DNA from 4 places in the Microtetraspora malaysiensis genome. Region 1 is predicted to be linked to each of the others. Evidence: riboswitches for the same ligand, from Rfam matches in the RefSeq annotation. Region 1 holds a riboswitch; each other region holds the start of a gene.
The links. Region 1 has a riboswitch for cyclic di-AMP ahead of ACQP1V_RS30750 (C40 family peptidase). Riboswitches for the same ligand answer to the same signal wherever they lie in the genome.

Region 1 (5,410 bases):
TGCGACGTCCCGTCGACCATCAGTCCGGTCTCGCCGTGCCGTACGGCGTCGGGGGCGCCGCCGGACGCGCCCGCGACGACCGGCAGGCCGGTCGCCGACGCCTCCAGGTAGACGATGCCGAGCCCCTCGACGTCCAGCCCGCCCAGGCGGGTACGGCACGGCATGGCGAAGACGTCGCCGGCGTCGTAGTACGACGGCAGGTCGGCCCAGGGCACGGAGCCGGTGAGCACGACGGAGTCCGCGAGCCCGCTCCCCTCCGCCATCCGCCGCAGTGCGCCGCGCGAGGGGCCGCCCCCGACCAGCAACAGCATCGCGTCCGGGATCCGGGCGCGGACCAGCGGCCAGGCGCGGACCAGCGTGTCCTGGCCCTTGCGCGGCACCAGCCGCGAGACGCACACGACCACGGGCCGCTCACCGAGCCCCAGCGACATCCTCACCCGCGCTCCCCCGGCGCCCGGGTGGAAGGTCGCGGTGTCCACGCCCGGCGCGAGCCGTACGAGCTTGGCGTCGGGGATGTGCGGCGCGAGGTGGCCGCGCGTGTACTCACCCAGGTAGGTGACCAGATCCGCGCCCTCGCCGATGCGGCGCAGGAGGTCGCGGGCGATCGGCAGCCGGGCCCAGGACGCCTCGTGGCCGTGCGTCAGCATGACCACGCGCCGGGCCCCGGCCTCACGCAGGGCGGGGGCGAGCAGGCCGAGCGGGGCCGCGGCGCCGAAGACGACGGTGCGGCAGTCCCGCGCCAGCTCGGCGGCCCGGCGCGCCACCGACGGCCCCGGCAGCATGAGCGAGGTCGGGTGCCGCACCACCTCGTACGGCTGCCGCGCGTCGAACGCCTCGCACCCCTTCCAGCGTGGGGCGTAGACCACGACCGACGCCGGGTCGAGGCGGGAGGCCAGCCCGTGGACGAACGCCTGGATGCCCCCGGGCCTCGGCGGGAAGTCGTTGGTGACGAACAGGGTCCTGTCCACGGCCCCTCCTCCGGGTCCGCCGCTCTGCACGGTCGTCGCGTCACGGCCGGGGCACGCCATTGAGGCGCGCCCAGGACCGTGCCATCGCGATGCGCTCGGCGGTCGAGGGGTGTGAGGCGTAGAGCATGTAGTCCAGGGCGCTCGGCGACAGGTCCGAGATGTTGCGCAGCGCCAGGCTCTTCTGCATGGCGATGAACGGGGCCGGGTCGCGGGTGAGGTCGAGCGCGTGCGCGTCCGCGCGGGCCTCGATCTGCCGGCTCACCACGTTCTGCGCCGGCCCGGAAAGCACGGTGCCGAGGGAGATGAGCCCGACGAGCAGCGCGACGGCCCGGGGGTCGCCCGCCGAGGAGACTCCCGCGCGGCGGCGCAGCGCCTGGAACACGAGGAAGAGCAGGCAGGTGCCCGCCGCTGCGCCGAGGGCGCCCACCAGCGTGCCGTACAGGACGTCGTCGTTCTTGGCGTGGCCCAGCTCGTGCGCGACGACCAGCTCGACCTCCTGCTCCGGCTGACTGACCAGCGTGTCGTAGACGACGATGCGGCGGGTGGCCCCGAACCCGGAGACGTACGCGTTGAGCGCGGTGGTGCGGCGGGAGGCGTCGGCGACCAGCACGTCCTTGACCGGGACGCCGTCCCTCTGGGCCATGGCGAGCAGGTCGGTGCGCAGCTGCCCGGCGGGCAGCGGCGTGAAGTTGTTGAACATCGGCTCTACCACGACCGGGTACGCGAAGGACACCACGACGGTCAGCGCGAACGCGCCCACGGAGGCGGGGATCCACCAGGCGCGCGGCCACTTGCGGGCGAGTGCGACGATCACCAGCACGGCGATGCCGGAGAGCACGATCTGGAGGGCGAAGTTCTTCAGCCGGTCGGCGGACCAGGAACCCCAGGTCTGCGTGGACAGGCCGTAGTCCCGCAGCACGCCCTCCATCCACATGCCGAGCGGCCATCTGAGCACCAGCGAGACGACGTAGACACCGAGCAGGCCGATGATCGCCTTGATCCACCAGGGTCCCCTGAGCCGCCCGATCAGCCGGGCGCCGACCGGGGTGAGGACGAGCACTCCCCCGATGAGCAGGGTCAGCGCGAGCGACAGGTAGCCGGGAGGCGACGTCGCCGCGTCGAAGGCGTCGGCGCGGTCGAGCTGGGCGCGGGTGAAGTCCAGCGCGGGCTCGGCGCGCACGTCCGGAGCGTCGGGGCCGAGGGGCCGCCACGGGGTCGTGACCGCGACGACCGCCAGCAGGGCCGCGCCCAGAGCGAGCAGCGTGATCGCCGCCGCCCGGCTCCCGGAGTAGCGTCCGGCTCTGGAGCGGCCGACATGTCCGGCGACGTCGCTCTGTGACATCCCCATCACCCCTTCGCAGTCCGCGGCGGTTCTCGTGCGGGCGGGCCATATCAGGCGAGCTCGCGGCGCAGGTATCCTCGCCAGGCCGCGGTCAGCTCCGCCAGATCGGTGCCTAACGTTTCTACCAGCGCCGTGGTGATGCCGTGGCGACGCGCCGCCCGATAGAGAGCCACCAGGGCGTGCTCCCCGTACCGGTCGGCAATGTACCGGCAGGCCAGCCATGCCTCCTCGTACGCCTGCGGGAGCCGCGGCCCGCCGGGCCGGAACGCCTCGCGGCCGGGCAGTGCCACGGGCGGCGTTCCGGAACGGACCTCGGCGGTGAGCTCCGCCGCGACCGCCCGCGCCGTGAGGCCGCTGCCGTGATAGCCGACGTAGTCGGCGAAGCCCTCCACCAGCCAGGCCGGCATGTCCCCGGAGAGCGCGGCGCCGGTGGCGACGTGGGTCAGCTCGTGGGCCAGCACGACCCGGCGGCCGGTCGGGGAGAGCCGGCCGAACCCGGACGGCGCCACGATCACGTGGTCGACGTCGGCCAGGGCGGCCAGGCCCGCCACCCCGGAGGGCGACGCGAGCACCTCCGCCTGCTCGTCGGTCGCCGGGACGAGGATCACCGCGTCCACCTGCCCCCAGACCCGGGCGACCGTACGGCGAGCGGAGTCGGCCACGTCGGCGAGCCCGGCTCCGGCACGGGCCCCAGGCGTGGAGAGGGACGGCGGCGTGGACGCCGCATGCCCGGTGACGACGACGGCGTGCTTCCCCCTGGCGATGGAGGCGCCGACCCATATCTCGGGGTGCTCCCCCATGACCGTCCGCGCCGTGGCGAAGGCCCGGTCGGGTGGGGCGTCGGCGGCCAGGCCGGTCACCGACGCCACGACCAGCACGGCCGCCGTGAGGCGGGCCAGAGCGAGCATGCGGAAATCGTACGGGTCGCCGGATATGCCGCGACCCCGCCCCTCTGGACGAGGGACGGGGCCGCGAGGCGTGTCCGGTCAGACCCCACCCCGGCCGGGGGGCGTCCCGGGCGCGCCCGGGATGGGGTCTTCTTCTGCCGGACGTACCCGGCCGATGGGCGGGGACGCTCCTGGGGGCACGTCGGGAGCGTCAGGTCCGACAGCCCGGGGGAACGGCTGTCGGCATCGGACGCTCACCGCCCATCGGCGGGCGCTCCTGTGTTCTCAGCTGCCGGGGCGGACCGCTCCGACGAAGCTGCTCTTGCGGTAGGCGTCGAGCTTGTCGATGCGGACCACCGCGCCGGTGTGCGGCGAGTGGATCATCTTGCCCTTTCCGACGTACATACCGACGTGGCCGCCGCCGCTCGTGAAGATGAGGTCACCGGGCTTGAGCTTGCTCCAGGCGACCTTCTTCTTCACACCGCTGCGCTGTGACCAGGTGGTGCGCGGGATGTCCACGCCGGCCTTCTGCCAGGCGTACTGGACGAGGCCCGAGCAGTCGAACGCGCCGGGGCCGCTGGCGCCCCATCGGTACGGGTCGCCGAGTTGCTTCTTGGCCACTTCGACGGCCTTGCGGGCCAGCTGCTGCTGGCGGGCCGCCTTGGACTGGCGGCTGGAGGTCTGCGCGGTGGCGACCGTCACGGTGGCCGACATTTCGGCTTCCGTCAGGGCCGTCGCACTCGTGGTCGTGACCTTCTCCATGGTGAGGCCGTCCGTCACGGGGTCGGCCGAGGCGGGGGAGGCGCCGACGGCCCCGAAGGAGACGCCGATCGCGGCGCCGCCCAGGGTGACGCGGGCAAGGCGGGACAGACGTGCAGGGGTGCTGGACAGGATCGCTCCTAGGGTCTTCCGCTTGCGCCTACCGGGTTAGCTGACGGGTTCGGGCGGGGAAGTCGCCCTACGGCGCGAAGCGCGCCGATTCACCCCGGACCTTCGGCAGAAGGTCGATGGTTCCCCGGCTCCGTGCCTCCTGACTGCACGGACTCGGCATGTCGCTTCACCTCAGGAAGTCCCGAAGCTGGCGACGGATGCTGCGCGAACACGGCGTCGGACCGTTGTTCGCGGCGGTGGCGTGGCGCTCACCGCGGCCCAGAAGTTACCGATTCGTGCCACAAGACGGCAAAGGCCTAACCAAGAAATAAAGATCGAATAAACGATCCGGGCAAGCGGAAACCCCTGGGTAGCCGATATTTCCGGACAGTCGATGTGACCCTGCTCACATTTGCCGCATCACACCACAAATTGGCCACATCGGCCACATCGATCACTCCGATTGCGAGATCGATTCCGGCGTTCGCCTTTACGCCACGAAGATCGTCAACGGCCCCATTTTGATCCACTTCGGTGTGAGAGTTATCACATTTCTCACTAAAGATCGGAAGTCATAATCCAGCCCTGCGCGAGCCGGCGTACTTCGCGATGGATCTTTTGTCTCCATCGCCTTCCCAGCCCGCGCTTCGGCGAATGGGCGAGGGGCACCGCACGCGCCGACGACACGCCGTCATTGTTCGCGCGCCGGGCGGACGGACGGCGGGGCCTCGGGCGAGGCCGCGTGGGTGCGCGCCACGCAACGGAGTCCGCGTGGGGCCGGTAACGGCCCTCCGGGCGACGTGACGGGCCCCTGGGGGCGGGCAGGGCACGTGAGCCGGCGCGCTGTCCGCATACGTATCACCAGGATCGCGGGCGCGGAGCGGTAGGGAGCGAGGACCGCAGCGTTGGCCCGCGGGCGTCGCGAGGACCGCGGGTTCCTTCCGGCGAAGCGCCCGACCCGGCCAAGCCGGAAGAGCAAGGCCGCATACGCGAAGCGGGACACCGGTCAGCCGGTGTCCCGCCAGATCGAGAGTCCGCTATCCAGCGGCACGGATCAAGGGCGCACCGCCCCCATCGCGTTGTACTGGGCCAGCGTGACGACCTTCACCACGTCACCCGTCTGCGGAGCGTGGACGACCTTGCCGTTTCCGGCGTAGATGCCCACATGGCCGAGCCCGGCATGCCAGAGCAGGTCGCCGGCCTGCAGCGCGTTGAGCGGGACCTTGCGGCTCGCCCCCCACGCCCACTGCTCATAGCTCGTCCGTGGCAGCGACACCCCGCCGGCCGACCACGCGGCCTGGACGAGTCCCGAGCAGTCCCACGAGCCCGGCCCGGTCGCGCCG
Region 2 (5,410 bases), 3.0 Mb from region 1:
AACCGTAGGGGTTCTGGCCGGGGGGCGGTTCCGCAGTCATTGGGTCACCTCTCAGTGTGCGGGCTTGCGTGCCCCAAGCATCGCACCGACGATCCCGACTGTTACCGCTTTTCTGCCGCCTTTTCGGCACACTTCCGATCCCCGCCCCGATCCTAAGAAAACGGGACCGATGGCCCGTTCCATCGGTCCCGTTTTCCCGGAGTTTCCCGGGATCGGGCTACTTGATCTTCACGACTACCGTGCCGGCCGCCTTGTCGTGCAGCGCCTGCTGCAACGGCCGGTCCCAGAGCTGCCAGAGGACGTTGATCACCGAGAAGATGCTCAGGATCCAGCCGACGATCGGGATCCACCTGAGGAACTGCGGTCCATAAAGGACTCCGGCGCGCTTGGCGGCCGCGTCCACCGGGAGGCCGCCGGGCGGGAGGGCGCCGCCGACGGGGACGACCTTGATGCCCATGGCGATCTTGCCGACGGTCTGGCCGCGCTGCTTGAGCATCAGGAACTCATATCCGCTCATCACCAGGGCGGAGACGATCGCGATGAGCAGACTCGCCAGGAAGACGCCGCCTCCGGCGCTGAAGGCGCCCGTCCGCTCGTCGAAGCTGGGCGCGGTGACAATGATCGCCGTGAGCACCGCCGAGATGATGCCGAACGGGATACCGATGATCACGCCGTCGATGAGGCGGGCCACGAGGCGCTGCCACCACTCGGCGAGCGGGGCGGGGGCGCCGGGCGGGACCGCGCCGGCCGGCGCGCCGTACGGCTGGCCGTAACCGGGCTGGCCGTACCCCTGCTGGGGATAGGCCTGGCCGTAGCCCTGCTGGGGCTGCTGGCCGTAGCCCTGCTGACCGTAGTCGGGCTGCTGGGCATATCCCTGCTGCTGGCCGTACCCCTGCTGGCCGTAGTCGGACTGACCGTAGCCCTGCTGGGGCTGCTGGCCATAGCCCTGCTGCGGCTGCTGACCGTACGCCTGCTGCTCCTGGCCGTAACCCTGCTGGGGCTGCTGGCCATAGCCCTGCTGCTGCTCCTGCCCGTAGCCGGGCTGGGGCTGCTGCTGCGGGTAGCCGGGCTGCTGCCCGTACCCCTGGGGCTGGCCGAAGGCGCCGGTACCGGCCTGCTGGCCCTGCCCCTGCTGGCCGTACCCCTGCTGGCCGTAGTCGGACTGACCATAGCCCTGCTGGGGCTGCTGGCCGCCATAACCCTGCTGCGGCTGCTGACCGTAGCCCTGCTGCGGCTGCTGACCGTACGCCTGCTGCTCCTGGCCGTAACCCTGCTGGGGCTGCTGACCGTAGGGCGCGGGCTGGCCGAAGGCGCCCGTGCCGTAGGGCTGCTGCTGGCCGTAGCCCTGCTGGGGCTGCTGGGGCTGCTGGCCGTAACCCTGCTGGGGCTGGCCGTATACCTGCTGGTCGTGCTGCTGGCCGTACCCGTATGCCTGCTGCGGGCCGGTCGGCTGGGCGGGGTTCTGGGACGTGTTGCGATAGGTGACGACCGTCATGTCAGGGTCGTGCTGCTGGCTGGGGTTGCCCGTACCCTGCTCACGGTCCGAAGGCGGCGGTGGGGTGCCGTCCGGCGCGTCGTGGGGGTACGGCGGCTGTCCGGAGCTCACCGTTTCACCTCGTTTCGGGTTCGCATGCACAATCGTCATGCGCATGCCGATATGGCCAAAGTAGCGACAGGAATGTCAACAGTCACCTTTCCCATCGGTCACCACAATGGTCAGGATCGTGGGTGGAGATGCAGCAACATGCGCGTATTACCCAACGTGTTGGGTTTGACGTGTTCGAGATCGAGGAACTCGGCCACCCCCTCGTCGTAGGAAGCGAGAAGCTCGGCGTACACCTCCGAGGACACCGGAGTCCCGTGAATGGGCGCGAACCCATGCCTTCCGAAGAAGGCCACCTCGAAGGTCAGGCAGAAAACCCGGCGCACGCCCAGCTCGCGGGCCGCGTCGATGAGCGCGGCGACGATCCGGTGGCCCACGCCCATGCCGCGTACGCCAGGATCGACCGCCACCGTGCGAATCTCGGCCAGGTCCTCCCAGAGCACGTGCAGCGCCCCGCAGCCGACCACCACGCCGTCGAGCTCGGCCACCCAGAACTCCTGGACGTCCTCGTAGAGGGTGACCGTGGTCTTCTTCAGCAGCCGCGGCCCGACGCCGGAGTACTCGTCGACGAGACAGCGGATGGCACGGACGTCGAGGGTCCTGGCCCGGCGCACCCGCACATCCCGGGGCGCGCGTTGGCCGCTCTCGGCGTCCGAGGACCGGCCCGCAACCTGCTCCATGAACGGCCAGCCTAGTCGGCGAGCGGGCGACGTGAGCGCGCGAAGAGGGCCCGCATGCGGGGAGGTGGAGTATCGGTCATGCCCAAACCTCGGAGGCTTCCGGATCACCTCACGCCCTGTATCCGTTCGCGCACGTTCCGCTCTCCATCGATCCGCGTTCCGGAAATTTCCCCTTTAGGAAAGGCGGAGAGCGCGGTGACCTGCCGCGAAGACGGCGCCGACCTGGTCAACGCCGAGTAACGGCCGTTTGGCCCCTCTACCACATGTAACCCGACCGTGATCGTTCGGTTGTGGAACCTAGACGGAATCCGGAGTTCTGGTTGAGCAGGAACCCCGGGTGCACTAGTGTCCACCGACGATGCCGGTAATCGTGAAAGGCGCGACGACCGGACCGCCGAATCCCCAGGCGCCCATGCCGAGGGGAGCCGGGGAACCAACTGCGAAGATCCGGGGTCGCCCCCGGGTCGTCACGGGGTGAATCCGAAAGGTAGGGCTACTCCGGCCCGAACCCGACAGCTAACCCGGTAGGCGGCCAGAGTGCCAGGCAGACGCAGCCGTCTCCTCCGGGAGCCACGCGGCACGGAATCCCCCTGCCGGGCACGCGTAGGAGAGGAGCTTTGGTGCGCATCTCTGGAGGACGATCGGCGGGCAGACACGCCCGCGGGCGACGGCGCCGCCCCCGGTCTTCCGCCGGCGGCCCGATCCGCAGGGCCGCGTTCCTCGGCGTCACCCTCATCGCGATGACCTTCGCCGTCCCCGCGGTGTCCGCGACGGCCGACCCCAAGCCCAGCCTCAAGGAGCTGACCGCCGAGGTCGAGCGGCTCTACGACGAGATCGAGACCCTCACCGAGCAGTACAACGGCGCCCGGGTCAAGCTCAAGGAGGCCGAGCGGTCCGCCGAGCTCTCGAAGAAGACCCTGGCCAAGAGCGAGGCCGAGCTGGAGACCCGGCGCAGGACGGCCAGCCTGCTCGCCCAGAACACCTACATGACCGGCGGCCTCGGCTCCGCGTTGGCACTGTTCGGCTCGGACAACCCGGAGTCCTACCTCGACCGGGCGTCCACGACGTACGCGCTCCAGATGCAGCAGGGCGAGGAGGTCGCCCAGGTCGCCAAGGCGATGGAGGCGGCCGAGCGGGCCAGGACCAGCGCCAAGGCGCGGCAGAAGGAAGTGAAGGACCTGCTCTCCGGCATCGCCGGGCAGACCGACAAGATCCGCAAGCTGGTCAAGAAGTCCGAGAGCAACCTCTACAGCAAGGTCGCGGGGAGCGTCGGCAGGGGCAGCTCCGCCAGGCGGCTGGACTTCCCCATCATCGGCAACGGCAAGGCCGCCGAGGCGGCGCGCTGGGCCCTCACGCAGCAGCTCAAGCCGTACGTGTGGGGCGCCGACGGCCCGAGCTCCTTCGACTGCTCCGGGCTGGTCCTGGCGGCCTACCAGAGGGTCGGCATCAGCCTCCCCCACTACACCGGCTCGCAGTGGTCGTCCGGCACGCACGTCCCCGTCAAGGACATGCGCCCCGGTGACCTGGTCTTCTTCTACCAGGACCTGCACCACGTGGGCATCTACATCGGCGGCGGCTACATGGTCCACGCGCCGCGCACGGGCGACGTGGTCCGGATCGCCCCCCTGGCCAACCGGCCCATCGTCGGCGTCGTACGGATCGCGGACTAGAGCGGGCCGGAGCGGGCCGGAACCGGCCGCAGCGCGCACTCACGTGGCAGCCCCTGATCGAGCAGAGGATCAGGGGCTGACGCGTTTCCGGGGTCCGGTGGTCAGATCAGGCGGCGCCTGGCCGCCCACGCGACCGCCTCGATGGCGGTCGCGACGCCGAGCCGATCGCAGATGCCCCGCAGCCGCCGCCGCACGGTGCGCCCGCTCACGTCGAGGCGGCGGCCCACCTTGTCCACAGTGCCGCCCTTGGCCAGTTCGGCCAGCAGCCTGAGGTCGTCGTCGCTGAGACCGGCGCGTTCGCTTTCCGGCCCGGGGCTCTCGCCACGGGAAACCACATCGGAAAGCGGCATCGTCACCCCTCCCCCACAAGGATCGAATATCGGCTCGCCTTCGGAAGGTAAACACTTTGTTCAAAAATCGTCAAGTTCGGACCCTCATTGGCCATTGACAGTCCGTACGGCATAGCAGACGGTCGCCGCGGTTTACCCACCGCCTTTATCCCAGCATTTCCCGGCACTCGGGTAAACGCCGTGCGCGGCGGGACCGAAAGGACTCAGAGATCGGCGTCATAGGCGGCGCGGGCCGCCTCGACCTCCTCCATGTGGATCTCAGCCCACTCTTTGACGGCGTACATCAACGGCATGAGGGTCCAGCCGAGAGGGGTCAGCTCGTAGTCCACCCGGACGGGCACGGTCGGGGTGACCCTCCGGGAGACCAGGCCGTCACGCTCCATCGTGCGCAGGGTCTGCGTGAGCATCTTCTGACTCACCCCCGCGATGGTCCTCGCGAGATCGCTGTATCGCTGGGGCCCGTCGGCGAGGGCGCTGAGCACGAGGCTGACCCACTTGTCGCTGAGGCGGTCGAGAAGCTTGCGCGAGGGGCAGGACGCGACGTACGCGTCGTACTCGCGCTTGGCCTCCTGGCGCCGCTGAGCCGCCGAGAGTGTCGCCATTTGCGCTCCTTGAGGTGGATTACACACTTCCAGGTGCCTTCTTACCGAAAGAGAGTAACTCTTCATAGGTTGTGCAACACACTCTCTGGATCAAGGAGGAGACATGCGCGCTCTCACCGCACACTCAGGCACCCTCGAGATCGTCGAGGCGCCCACCCCGGAGCCCGGCCGGGGCCAGGTCCGGATCAGGATGGAGGCCGCGACCGTCAATCCGGTCGACCTGGCGACCCGCGACGGCCATCTCGCGGCCTTCTACAGCCCGCGCGAGCGGGTCGGTCTCGGTTGGGACGTGGCCGGCACGATCGACGAGATCGGGCCCGGCGTCACGGACTTCGAGCTCGGCGAGATGGTGATCGGCGTCTCGGACATCCTCGGCCTCCCATCGAAGACCCACGCCGACCTCGTGGTCCTCGACGCGGCCGCGGTCACTCGGGCACCCCGCGGAGTGACGCCGGTCGAGGCGGCCACGATCCCGCTCAACGGGCTCACCGCGTCGCAGGCGATC
Region 3 (5,410 bases), 2.0 Mb from region 1:
CATCCGGCTCACTGACCAGGGCAGGATGGCCCAGGCCGCAGCCGCCCGGATCCTCGCGGACGTCGAGCAGCGATGGTCCCGGCTTGTCGGCAGGGACCAGATCGCCATGCTGCGGCGCGCTCTGGAACAGGTCATCGCCCTCGAAGCGGTTGGCACTCCGACCGTGTCCCCCCAGCAGTAGGCGTGCCGGTACGGCGCCGGGTGTCCTGCGCCGGGGTGTACGGGTGGATCGCCCGGTCGGCGTGCTGCCGCGCCCCCGGCATGGGCGCGTCCCCAGAAAGACGTTGGACGACGGCACCCACACCGTCGAAGCGATCGCACAGACCTTCCACGGTCCCCACCGGGCGCGGCGGGGCTTGACGCCGGGATCTGCCCGCTGACCCAGCCGCCATTCTCAGATCATGCGTCGTAGCGCGGTCTCCACCGCATCGATCAGGGGATCACCTTCGGTCGGTGGGTGCCGTACGAGACCGAGCTCGACGTCCGGCAGGGTGGGCAGGGCGTCCGCGTTGTGGCAGGCCATGGCTGGTTCGAGGTTTGCGGGCATGAGCGCCGCGACGCCGAGCCCGGCCCGTACCGCGGCGAGGACACCGACCAGGCTGTTGCTTTCGAACGCCACCCGCCAGCGCCGATCGGCACGTTCCATCGTTTCCAGCACTGACGTGCGCCAGGAGCACGGGTTCGAGAACAGCACCACCGGCAGCGGGTCGGCAGTCACGTCCACCCCCTGGCCGATCGCCCAGACCAGCGGGCGGCGTACCGTCCAGCGCGGCGGCCCGGGAACGTCCGGCACCGCGTCGAGCACGAGTTGGACGCGGCCCGCGTCGTAGGCCTCCCGCATCGCGGCGTTGGAAAGGCTCAGCACCTCCAACGTCGCGCCGGGGTGCAGCCGGGCGAGGTCGGCGAGGGCCTGCGGAAGCCGGGACGCGGCAAGGTCTTCAAGCAGCCCGATGCCGCAGTGGCCGGTAAGCGCGCGCCCGGTTTCGGTGAGTGCCTGTGCGGAGAGCGTGAGAATGCGTTCGGCGTACGGCAGGAGCTCCTCACCCGCCCGCGTCGGCGAGACGCCAGATGGCGACCGGTGCAGCAGCGGACGGCCGACGACGCTCTCGAGCTTGCGCAACTGCTGGCTGAGCGCGGGCTGGGTGTGTCCGAGCGCGGTCGCGGCGCGGCTGATGCTGCCCGCCCGCACGGCGGTGACGAATGACCGCAGCAACGCGGTCTCAAGATCCCCAGCCATAAGTATTCATTATGCCATCTCCAACAAAATAACCACTTCCTATGGCACGGCAGAGGATCTAGCGTCACGCAGGTGACCAGCTACCGACAGGTACTCGCCGTGCCAGGAATGGCACCACTGCTGAGCATGTCGCTGCTCGCCCGTACCGCCATCACAGCATCTGTGATGGCGCTGACGATGTATGTCGTGCTGGGCCTGGACATGAGCTACGCGGCAGCGGGTGGCGTCGCGGCGGCTATGACCGCAGGGATGGCGCTGGGCGGGCCGCTGCTTGGCCGCATGATCGACTGGCGGGGTCCGCGCATCGTATTGCGGGTCACTGTCGTACTGCAGGTCGTGTTCTGGCTGAGCGTGCCGATAATGCCGTACGGGATCCTGCTGGTCGCCGCCTTCGCGGCGGGTCTGCTGCTGGTGCCGGCCTCGCTGGTGACCAGGCAGGCGATCGCCGCGATGACGACGGCGGGACAGCGCCGGGCCGCGTTCGCGCTGGAATCGGTGCAGGGCGAGCTGTCGTACATGGTGGGCCCACCGATCGTGATCCTCTGCGCGGCGAAGGTGTCCCCCGGCGTGGTGGCCTGGGGCGTCGGCGCCGCGATCGTGGCGGGTGGAGCGGGGATCGCCTTGCTCAACCCGCCGCTGCGTGCCGAGGACGAGGCGGAGGCCGACACGGCCGGCCGCCCCCGTCGCCGGGAGTGGCTGGGCCCGGACATGATCGCCGTGCTGGTGATGGCGTTCGGCGTCACGATGCTGCTCAGTGGTACCGACCTGGCCATCGTCGCCACCCTCGAAGAGGCGGGCCAGGTGTCCTGGGCCGCCGTGGTCGTGGCGGTGTACGGCGTAGCCTCCATCGTCGGTGGGCTGGTGTACGGCGCGCTCCCCCGGCCGCTGCCCACGTGGCTGCTGCTCGGTCTGCTCGGGCTGGCGACCATTCCTGCCGGGCTGGCCCACGATTGGCCCTGGTTGTGCGTGGCCGGTGTCGGTGCGGGGCTGCTCGCCGCGCCGACTCTTTCCACGGTGGCCGACGCGGTGAGCCGGCTCGCGCCCGCCAGCGTGCGTGGCGAAGCGACAGGGCTGCAATCCTCGGCGCTGAGCGCGGGTTTCGCGCTCGGGTCCCCGATCGTGGGGGGAGCGATCGACCTGTCGGTGCCGGCGGGCGGCTTCGCGGCGGCCGGGCTGGCCGGCCTCGCCGCCGCGCTGATCGGATGCCTGCTGTCCCGCCACTCGCCCGCCCGGACACGGTCTCCGCTCAGCGATCTCGGCCTCGCCGGAGCCCCGGACCTCGATCCGCCCGGGGCCGGCGCCCGGTCCGGCACATCTCGCCGCTCGTCGACGGCATCCCGATGACCAGGGAATCCCCATGCCCGGCCCAAGCCTCTTCGTAGATCTTTACGGGGCTGCCGCCGCGCGCCGGCGCCCGGCCGCCGATCTCTGCCCGCGGCATCGGGATCGGCGTACCCGCAGGGGGTTGCGCGCCCTGCGGCCGATCGTCGATCTCCCTGACCCTGAGGCCGGAACCCCATTAACCGATCATTACGGAACTATGTCCCAGTTTGTCCATGCTTGACCGATTTGGGTTCGTCTATTACTGTTCTGGGAACACGGCGCATACCTGACCTCTGCGCAGTATGCCTGCCCCATAACCGATCATGCGGTTGTCCTTTCCTGGACCTGACCGCTCGACCGCTGAGTCCGCGTCGTCGCGGAGCCGGGGACCCACCATCACTCTGGGGTGAATCGGTACAGCCGTACCGTAGGGCGACTTCCACGCCCGAACCCGTCAGCTAACCCGGTAGGCGGCTTGGAAGCAAGGGAGTAGACCCCCGTAATGCGAGCCCCTAAGACTCTTCTTCGTACTGCCCTGATCACCGGAATCCTCGCCGCCGGCACCGCCGTCCCCGTGACGATGGCCGCGGCCCACGCGGAGACCCTTCCGGCCGGCACGCAGGCGGCCAGCGTCAGCCCCCTCATGAAGAAGGCCGCCTCGCTGCCTAAGGTGAGCCCCGAGCAGCTCCTGAAGATCGCGCAGGACCAGGTCGGCGTCAGCGAGAACGCCAACGGCGGCGGCACCAAGTTCCACGAGTGGTACATGAGCTCGCAGCGGGCGAAGGAGACCGTCGCCCGTGACGGCGGCCACGTCAACGCCTACGCCAACGCCCCCTGGTGCGACATGTTCGTCTCCTGGGTCGGCGAGAAGGCGGGTCTGCGCCCGGTCCTCGGCTGGGACGCCTACACCGTCCAGCACGCCAAGTGGTTCCAGGACAACCACCGCTGGGGCAACAAGGCCACGCCCGGCGCGGTCGTGTTCTTCGACTGGAACGGCGGCAAGAGCATCTACGGCATCGACCACGTCGGCCTCGTCGTCAAGGACAACGGCGACGGCACCATCAAGACCGTCGAAGGCAACACCGGCAACGGCAAGGTCGAGATCCGCACCCGGCCGATGAGCCAGGTGACGGGCTTCGGCTACCCCGTCTACACCGCGTGATGTCCGTCTGACAGACGTGACCCCATGAACGCCCCCGGCAGACCGCCGGGGGCGTTCTGCTGTCCGGATCAGGAGGCGGAGATGCGCCGCACTCCACGGGCTGAACCCGGCCTCCGGCCGTCGTCGACCCCCGGGGAAGTAATCATGAGCCCGCTGTCGCCGTCCGTGCCGCCGGCGGATTGGACAAATGTTCCCGTCAGTCGGCTTTCAGCGGCCGGGTGGCATGCCGGGTCCCCGGAGGACGCCGACCTCCGCGGACGTTGGGGTGGCGCCGCAGTTGTCGCAGGTGAGGTGCTGGCGGAGGGGGCCGTCACAACCGTCGTGCCGGTAGATGATCGGCGGTCCGTCGGGGGCGGCCCAGCGGTCACCCCAGTGGGTGAGCGCGATGATCACAGGCTGGAGGTCCAGTCCTTTGTCGGTGAGGACGTACTCGTGCACCTCGGGGGCGTCCGGCTGAGGCCTGGTCTCCATCAGGCCGGCCTCGACGAACCGCTGCAGGCGGCTGGTCAGGATGTTCGGGGCGATGCGGAGCGCGCGCTGGAACTCTGTGAACCGGGTGGCGCCCGTGAACATCGCGTTGCGGATGATCAGCAGGCTCCAGCGCTCACCGACGATCTCCAGGGCGCGTGCCGCCGAACACACCTCGTTGTCGTACAACCTGCCGAGCATCAGGCACTCCTCACCGCCACGCAGGCAACTTGCATCACGCAACTGCGCGATCTAGATTGCTTTCATGATGCTAGTAGATCGGCATCTTCGTATCTCCACTGGAGGACACCATGCTGGTGAACAAGAACGCTGTCATTTACGGGGCCACCGGAGCGGTTGGCGGTGCTGTGGCCGAGACCTTCGCTCGGGAGGGAGCCCGCGTCTTCCTCACCGGACGTGATCTCGATCGGCTTGAGGTGCTGGCCGACAAGATTGTGAGCGCGGGCGGACAGGCCGAGTTCGCCCGCGTGGATGTCCTGGACCGCACGATGGTGGCCGACCACCTGGCCGAGGTGAGGCGCGCGGCCGGTCAGATCGACATCTCTTTCAACGCCACGGGCATATCGCACCGGGGTCTTCAGGGCACCCCCCTGGCCGACCTGCCAGAGCAGGATTTCAGCCGTCCGATCGACTTTTACACCAAAGCCCAGTTCATCACCGCGACGGCGGCGGCCCGGCACATGACCGAGCAGGGCTCCGGGGTGATCATGACGCTGTCCGCCACACCCGCGCGGCTGGCCGCCCCGCTCGTCGGCGGCATGGCCCCGGCCTGGGCCGCCATCGAGGCGTTCTCCCGCGTGCTGGCGGCCGAGCTGGGCCCGGCTGGCGTCCGGGTGGTGTGCCTGCGCTCCAACTCCATCCCCGAGACCCCTCTCATCGCCGAGGTCTTCTCCCTGATCGCCCCGACCGTCGGTCTCACGCCGGAGCAGTTCCAGGCCGGTGGCGAACAGGCCACCATGCTCAAGCGGCTGCCGACCCTGGCCGAGGTCGCCGACGTGGCGGCCTTCATGGCCTCCGACCGGGCCAGCGCGATGACCGGCGCGGTCGCCAATCTCAGCGCGGGCAGCGTCACCGACTGACCCGCTGTGCCACCCGACGGCCGCATCCTTTCGGACAGTCGACGGGGTCCGACCTTCCAGAGTGGGGGCCTGCCGGTGGGCCCCCACCGAGCCGCCTTGCGGGCGGGCCGGGGCGGCGGC
Region 4 (5,410 bases), 4.3 Mb from region 1:
CCCGGAACAGGGCGTAGCCCCGCGGCCCGTGGTCGTCCTCGACGATCACGCAGCGCAGCGGACCGTTCCCCCTGCGCTGGGCCTCCTCGTCCCCGACGACGCTGAGGCGCCAGCGCGCGTCGGAGCGGGCGTACAGGCCCGGCCGGGTGGTCCGCACGGCCTCGAAGACCTTCTCCAGGTCGGCCCGGGCCGCGGCCGGATCGGCGAGACGCACGCGCAGGGACGGGTCCGAGGGGGCGTCGCGCCGGAACGCCGAGTGCGCGGTCGGGATGCGGAAGAAGACGGAGTCGGCGGCCCTGCCGTACCCGAACCGGCCGTAGATCGCCGCCTCCGAGGCGTAGAGCGCGGCGACGGACTCGCCCTTCTCGTGCAGGTCGCCGAGCTGGTGGGTCATCAGCGCGGTCAGGACGCCCTTGCGGCGGTGCGAGGGAAGCACGCCCACCGCGGTGACCCCGGCGACCGGCATGGGGCCGCCCGGCACGGTCATCGTGAGGCCCGCCACGACGGTGCCGCCGACGAGGAGATCTCCGTCGTATGCCCCCAGCGAGCGGTCCACCTCGAACAGCTCGCGCCAGTGATCGCGTTCCTCGGTGTCGGGGGAGTTGAACGCCTCACGCTGGACTCGGATGAATTCCGGCCAATCGGACTCTGCGATGGGACGAACCTGGACACTCATCCGTTCACAGTAGGAGCGTGTAAAGGTCGAGGGCCAGCGAATAACCCTCGGTCCTTGGTGATCTAGGCCTTGGTCAAGTGGCTGCCCACATCGGCGGCGGGCGGATACAGTCGAGGTCATCATGAGTTCCCGTCGGACGCCGCTCATCCCTCCACGGCTCCGTGCTCTGCTGGTGCGTGTGCCGCTTCTGGTGCCGCTTGTCCGATTGCTGAGGAAGAGTTCGTCGAACGATCGCCATCGCCTGATCGCCCTGATGGTCGCCACGCTGCTTGTTGGCGTGCTCGACATCCAGGTGTCCGATCACTGGTTCTCACCCGCCCTGCTGGTACCGCTGATGCTCATCGGCGGCCTCCAGCTCCGGCTGCGCAGTCTGGCCATCCTGCTCTGCGCGGTCGTCGCCTCCCTCCTCTACATGGCCGTGGCCGGAGGCGTCATGCGGCTCGGGCCGGGGTTGCTCATCACCGTCGGCTTCACCGCCATCCTCGCCTGGATCATGGCCCGGACGCGCGCCAAGCTCGGTGTGCAGGGCCTGCGCGGCGACGCGATGCTGCTGGAGCTGCGTGATCGGCTCAAACGCCAGAGCGAGCTGCCGCACCTCCCCAAGCACTGGGGCGGCAAGGTGGTGCTCAAGCAGGCCGGCGGCTCCTCCTTCGGGGGCGACTTCGTGGTGTCCGTACGGCAGGGCGACCGCGTGGAGATCGCGGTCGTCGACGTCTCGGGCAAGGGCGTGGACGCCGGCACCCGGGCGCTGATGCTCTCCGGGACCTTCGGCGGGCTGCTCGGCTCGGTGGACGACTTCCTGCACGCGTGCAACTCCTACCTGCACCGGCAGCGCGGCGACGAGGGGTTCGTCACCGCCGCCCACCTGAGTCTCGACCTTTCCACCGGTGAGTACGTCATCACGTCGGCGGGGCACCCGCCCGTCGTCAAGTTCGACGCGGGCACGGGCACCTGGCACGTCTCCGCGGCCAAGGGCGTGGTGCTCGGCGTGGTGCCCGACCTGCACTGCGAGCCCGACACCGGCGTGCTGCGCAAAGGCGACGCCCTGATGCTCTACACCGACGGCCTCATCGAGCAGCCGGGCCGCGACATCGACGCCGGGCTCGACCGTCTGCTGGGCGAGGCCGAGCGCCGGCTGCTGCCCACCGGATACCGGGAGGGCGCCCGGCAGATCGTCAACTCCATGTCCGCGGGGCACAACGACGACTGCGCCCTCGTTCTGATCTGGCGCCCATGAGCCACTGAACGGTGGGTTACGCTCGACACGGGCAACGCATGGAAAGAACACTTCTCCTCCGCGGGGGTACGCGCTGATGAACTGGCTGTTCTTGGCCGGATTCCTGGTCCTTTTTGTGGGCCTTCTCCTCTCCATCGCGTTGCACGAGATCGGGCACCTCGTCCCCGCCAAGCTCTTCGGCGTGCGCGTGACGCAGTACATGGTGGGCTTCGGTCCCACGCTCTGGTCGCGCGGGCGCGGCGAGACCGAGTACGGCGTGAAGTGGCTTCCCTTCGGCGGCTACATCCGCATGATCGGCATGTTGCCGCCGCGGCCGAGCGATGACCCCACCAAGCTGCGCAGCGTCTCGACCGGTCCGTGGCAGGGCCTCATCGAGAACGCCAGGGCCGTCGCCTCCGAGGAGATCCGCCCCGGCGACGAGAGCCGCGTCTTCTACCGCAAGCCCTGGTGGCAGAAGGTCATCATCATGTCCGGCGGGCCGGCGATGAACTTCGTGCTGGCCTTCGCGCTGTTCTCGGTCGTCGCCATGGGCTTCGGCGTCCAGACGTACAAGCCGGTCGTCTCGACGGTGTCCCAGTGCGTGGTGCCGGCCACCAAGGCCGAGCAGCGCGATTGCCGGCCGAGTGACCCGATTACCCCGGCGGCCAAGGCCGGCCTGCTTCCGGGTGACCGCATCGTCTCCGTCGGCGGCACGCGGGTGAGCTCGTGGGAGTCGGCGACCGCGCTGATCCGCGCGCACGGTGCGGGCCGTACCGACCTGGGCGTCGTCCGCGGGGGCAAGGAGACGACGATCGGCGTGGACCTGATCGCCCAGGACCGCCCGTCGGTGGACGACCCGGACAAGATCGAGAAGAATGTCGGCTTCCTCGGTGTCGCGCCGACGATGGTCGTCGAGAAGCAGGGCCCGGGCTTCGTCGTCAGGCAGATGTGGGACTTCACCCAGCGCACCGCCGTCGCCATGGTCAACATCCCCAAGAAGATGGTGGGCGTCTGGAACGCGGCCTTCTCGGGCGAGAAGCGCGACCCGAACGGGCCGGTCGGCATCGTCGGCGCGGGGCGCTTCGGCGGTGAGATCGCGGCCTCGTCCGTCCCGCTCGAAAACAAGATCATCATCTTCATCAACCTGCTCGCGGGGCTGAACCTCGCCGTCGGCATGTTCAACCTCATCCCGCTGCTGCCGCTGGACGGCGGGCACATCGCGGGCGGCCTCTGGGAAGGGCTCAAGCGAGGCTTCGCCCGCGTCAGCCGCCGCCCCATGCCGGGGTACGTGGACGTCGCCAAGGCGTTGCCGGTCACGTACGTCATGGCGGCCCTGTTGCTGGTCATGGGCGGCCTGCTGGTCTACGCCGACCTGGTGAACCCGATCCGCCTGTCCGGCTGACCGCCGAGCCCCGGCGATGTGGTGATCACGCGGGCGGGCGCGCCTCGGGGGCGGGGGCGTGCCCGCCCGCGCGATCGCGGGGGGTGAGGTGGATGGCTTCAGTACATCGAGATGTGCACGTGGTCGTAGTGGTTGGCGGTGACGCCGCCGCGGTTTGACATCGTCCGCCATCCAGGGCTGCCGAGGTTGTAGATCCGCTGCTGCCAGATCACGTACTTGACGCCCAGCTTGGAGCCGTTCTTGATGACCCAGGCGGCGACGCTGTCGCCCAGGGCCTTCATTCCCGAGCTCGGCATGGCGCCGCCGGAACTCATCATGAAGTCGCAGGCGCGGCCGAGAGGATGCTCGCCGCCGTCGTTCTCGGCCCGGTAGCAGCCGACCGTGAACTTCAGGTCGAAGTTCTTGCTGACCTGTTCCTTCATCAGCCGGGTCCGCGGCGTGATGTTGTCGCTGCCCGAGGGCAGCTCCGGAGCCCAGCCGCCGGCGGAGCGTCTGCCCGGCGCGATCGGTATGAGCTGATCGAGCTTGGCCCGGATGTCGTCGATCAGCTTCTCGGCGTCCTTGCGCTGCCGGGCGACCTCCTCCGACCGCGTCTTGATCTCCGTGATCAGGGCGGCGGCCGCGTCCGCCGCGGCTTTGCGCTCCGCTTTGAGCGTGGCGAACTGCGAGACCACGACGGCCTGCTCGTCCTGGAGCTGGGCCAGCACGGCCGCCCCTTGCAGGTCGGGGGTGCCGAACAGGCCGAGGTCGTGCGTTTGGTAGCGCAGGCCCGCGAGGCTGACCATCTCCCGCCGCGCTGCCTCGAAGTCGCCCTCGGCCTTGGCCAGCCGCTCCTTGGCCGCCTTCTCCGACTGCTGGGCCTTGGCGAGCTCGACCCGTTTGCCGTTGTAGTCGGCGATCAGTTTGTCGATCTTCTTGCGCAGGTCGGCGAGCTGCTTCTTGAGCTGGGTCTCGCTTGGCTTGGGAGCGGCGGCGCCGGCGGCAGAGGCAGTACCGAAGACGAGGGCGGCGGCGGTCAGCGCGGCCGCGGCCGCCGGAAACGCGCGGGGCAGAGCCCACTCCTCTCCATCTGCCGGCCGGGTTAGCTGACGGGTTCGGACTGGAGAAGTCCGGGCACGTGCGTGCCTTCACCCCAGGTGCTCGGCGTCCGTCCCGTACGAGGACGGATCGCCACAAGGTCGTGGGTCCCCGGCTCCCGGGCGAGGCGCCCGGGATTAGGCGCACCGGCGGTGACCGCCGGTGCGATGGATAGTAGTGGTAAAAGCGAGGTTTGCGCTAATTAAAGTTGCAATCGATTAGAGATCAATTCGTTATCGAGGATTCGCGAAGCATCCGGGCGGCCTCCTCGGGCGCGACGTCGTTGACGAAGGCCCCCATCGCCGACTCCGACCCCGCCAGATACTTCAGCTTGTCCGGCGCCCTCCGGACGCTGAAGAGCTGGAGGTGGAGGTGGGCCAGCTCCCGCCGGTACCGCACGGGCGCCTGGTGCCAGGCCGCCACGTACGGCATGGCCACCCCGAACAGCGCGTCAAGTCGGCGCAACACCCCGGTGTAGAGCGGCCCGAAGGCGGCCCGCTCGTCCGCGTCCAGGGAGGGCAGGTCCGGCACCCGCCGATGCGGATAGACGTGGACCTCGAACGGATAGCGGGCGGCGGCCGGGACGAACGCGGTCCAGTGCTCGTTGGCCGCCACCACCCGAGGCCCCTTCCGCTCGGCGGCCAGCACGTCCGCGAAGAGGTTGCCGCCGCGGTGCCGCGCCGCGACGTCGAGCATGTGCCGGGTACGCGGCGTCACGTACGGATAGGCGTAGATCTGGCCGTGCGGGTGGGGGAGGGTGATGCCGATCTCCGCGCCCCTGTTCTCGAAGCAGAAGACTTGCTCCACCCCCGGCAGGGCGGCCAGCTCGGCGGTGCGGTCGGCCCACGCGGCGAGGACGAGCTCCACCTGGCCGGGGCCGAGCGAGGAGAAGGACGCGTCGTGGTCGGAGGTGAAGCAGACCACCTCGCACCGCCCGGTGCCGGGCCGCGCCGCGCTCAGCCCGCCGGGATCGGGAAAGTCGCCCTCCGCGAAACTGAACGAGGGGAAGCGGTTCTCGAAGACCGCGACGTCGTAGGCC

Region 2: another riboswitch for cyclic di-AMP. It lies ahead of ACQP1V_RS01785 (NlpC/P60 family protein); the one in region 1 lies ahead of ACQP1V_RS30750 (C40 family peptidase).
Region 3: another riboswitch for cyclic di-AMP. It lies ahead of ACQP1V_RS21645 (CHAP domain-containing protein); the one in region 1 lies ahead of ACQP1V_RS30750 (C40 family peptidase).
Region 4: another riboswitch for cyclic di-AMP. It lies ahead of ACQP1V_RS10810 (coiled-coil domain-containing protein); the one in region 1 lies ahead of ACQP1V_RS30750 (C40 family peptidase).

What each region holds. Positions count from the first base shown of each region.
Region 1 covers NZ_CP191998.1:6,527,341-6,532,750, forward strand. The annotation lists gene ACQP1V_RS30735 (glycosyltransferase family 4 protein) at 1-968, opposite strand, end outside; gene ACQP1V_RS30740 (M48 family metallopeptidase) at 1,009-2,310, opposite strand; gene ACQP1V_RS30745 (hypothetical protein) at 2,361-3,218, opposite strand; gene ACQP1V_RS30750 (C40 family peptidase) at 3,483-3,911, opposite strand; cyclic di-AMP (ydaO/yuaA leader) riboswitch at 4,099-4,257, opposite strand; gene ACQP1V_RS30755 (C40 family peptidase) at 5,122-5,410, opposite strand, start outside.
Region 2 covers NZ_CP191998.1:349,737-355,146, reverse strand. The annotation lists gene ACQP1V_RS01800 (RDD family protein) at 1-40, opposite strand, end outside; gene ACQP1V_RS01795 (RDD family protein) at 218-1,606, opposite strand; gene ACQP1V_RS01790 (amino-acid N-acetyltransferase) at 1,717-2,283, opposite strand; cyclic di-AMP (ydaO/yuaA leader) riboswitch at 2,681-2,828, shown strand; gene ACQP1V_RS01785 (NlpC/P60 family protein) at 3,024-3,953, shown strand; gene ACQP1V_RS01780 (LuxR C-terminal-related transcriptional regulator) at 4,055-4,303, opposite strand; gene ACQP1V_RS01775 (winged helix-turn-helix transcriptional regulator) at 4,507-4,905, opposite strand; gene ACQP1V_RS01770 (alcohol dehydrogenase catalytic domain-containing protein) at 5,009-5,410, shown strand, end outside.
Region 3 covers NZ_CP191998.1:4,567,518-4,572,927, forward strand. The annotation lists gene ACQP1V_RS21630 (MarR family winged helix-turn-helix transcriptional regulator) at 1-181, shown strand, start outside; gene ACQP1V_RS21635 (LysR family transcriptional regulator) at 395-1,237, opposite strand; gene ACQP1V_RS21640 (MFS transporter) at 1,310-2,581, shown strand; cyclic di-AMP (ydaO/yuaA leader) riboswitch at 2,909-3,048, shown strand; gene ACQP1V_RS21645 (CHAP domain-containing protein) at 3,063-3,722, shown strand; gene ACQP1V_RS21650 (winged helix-turn-helix transcriptional regulator) at 3,930-4,391, opposite strand; gene ACQP1V_RS21655 (SDR family NAD(P)-dependent oxidoreductase) at 4,502-5,290, shown strand; partial or broken gene bla (class A beta-lactamase) at 5,404-5,410, opposite strand, start outside.
Region 4 covers NZ_CP191998.1:2,224,696-2,230,105, forward strand. The annotation lists gene ACQP1V_RS10795 (GNAT family N-acetyltransferase) at 1-676, opposite strand, end outside; gene ACQP1V_RS10800 (PP2C family protein-serine/threonine phosphatase) at 798-1,913, shown strand; gene ACQP1V_RS10805 (M50 family metallopeptidase) at 1,990-3,294, shown strand; gene ACQP1V_RS10810 (coiled-coil domain-containing protein) at 3,393-4,079, opposite strand; cyclic di-AMP (ydaO/yuaA leader) riboswitch at 4,351-4,525, opposite strand; gene galT (galactose-1-phosphate uridylyltransferase) at 4,597-5,410, opposite strand, start outside.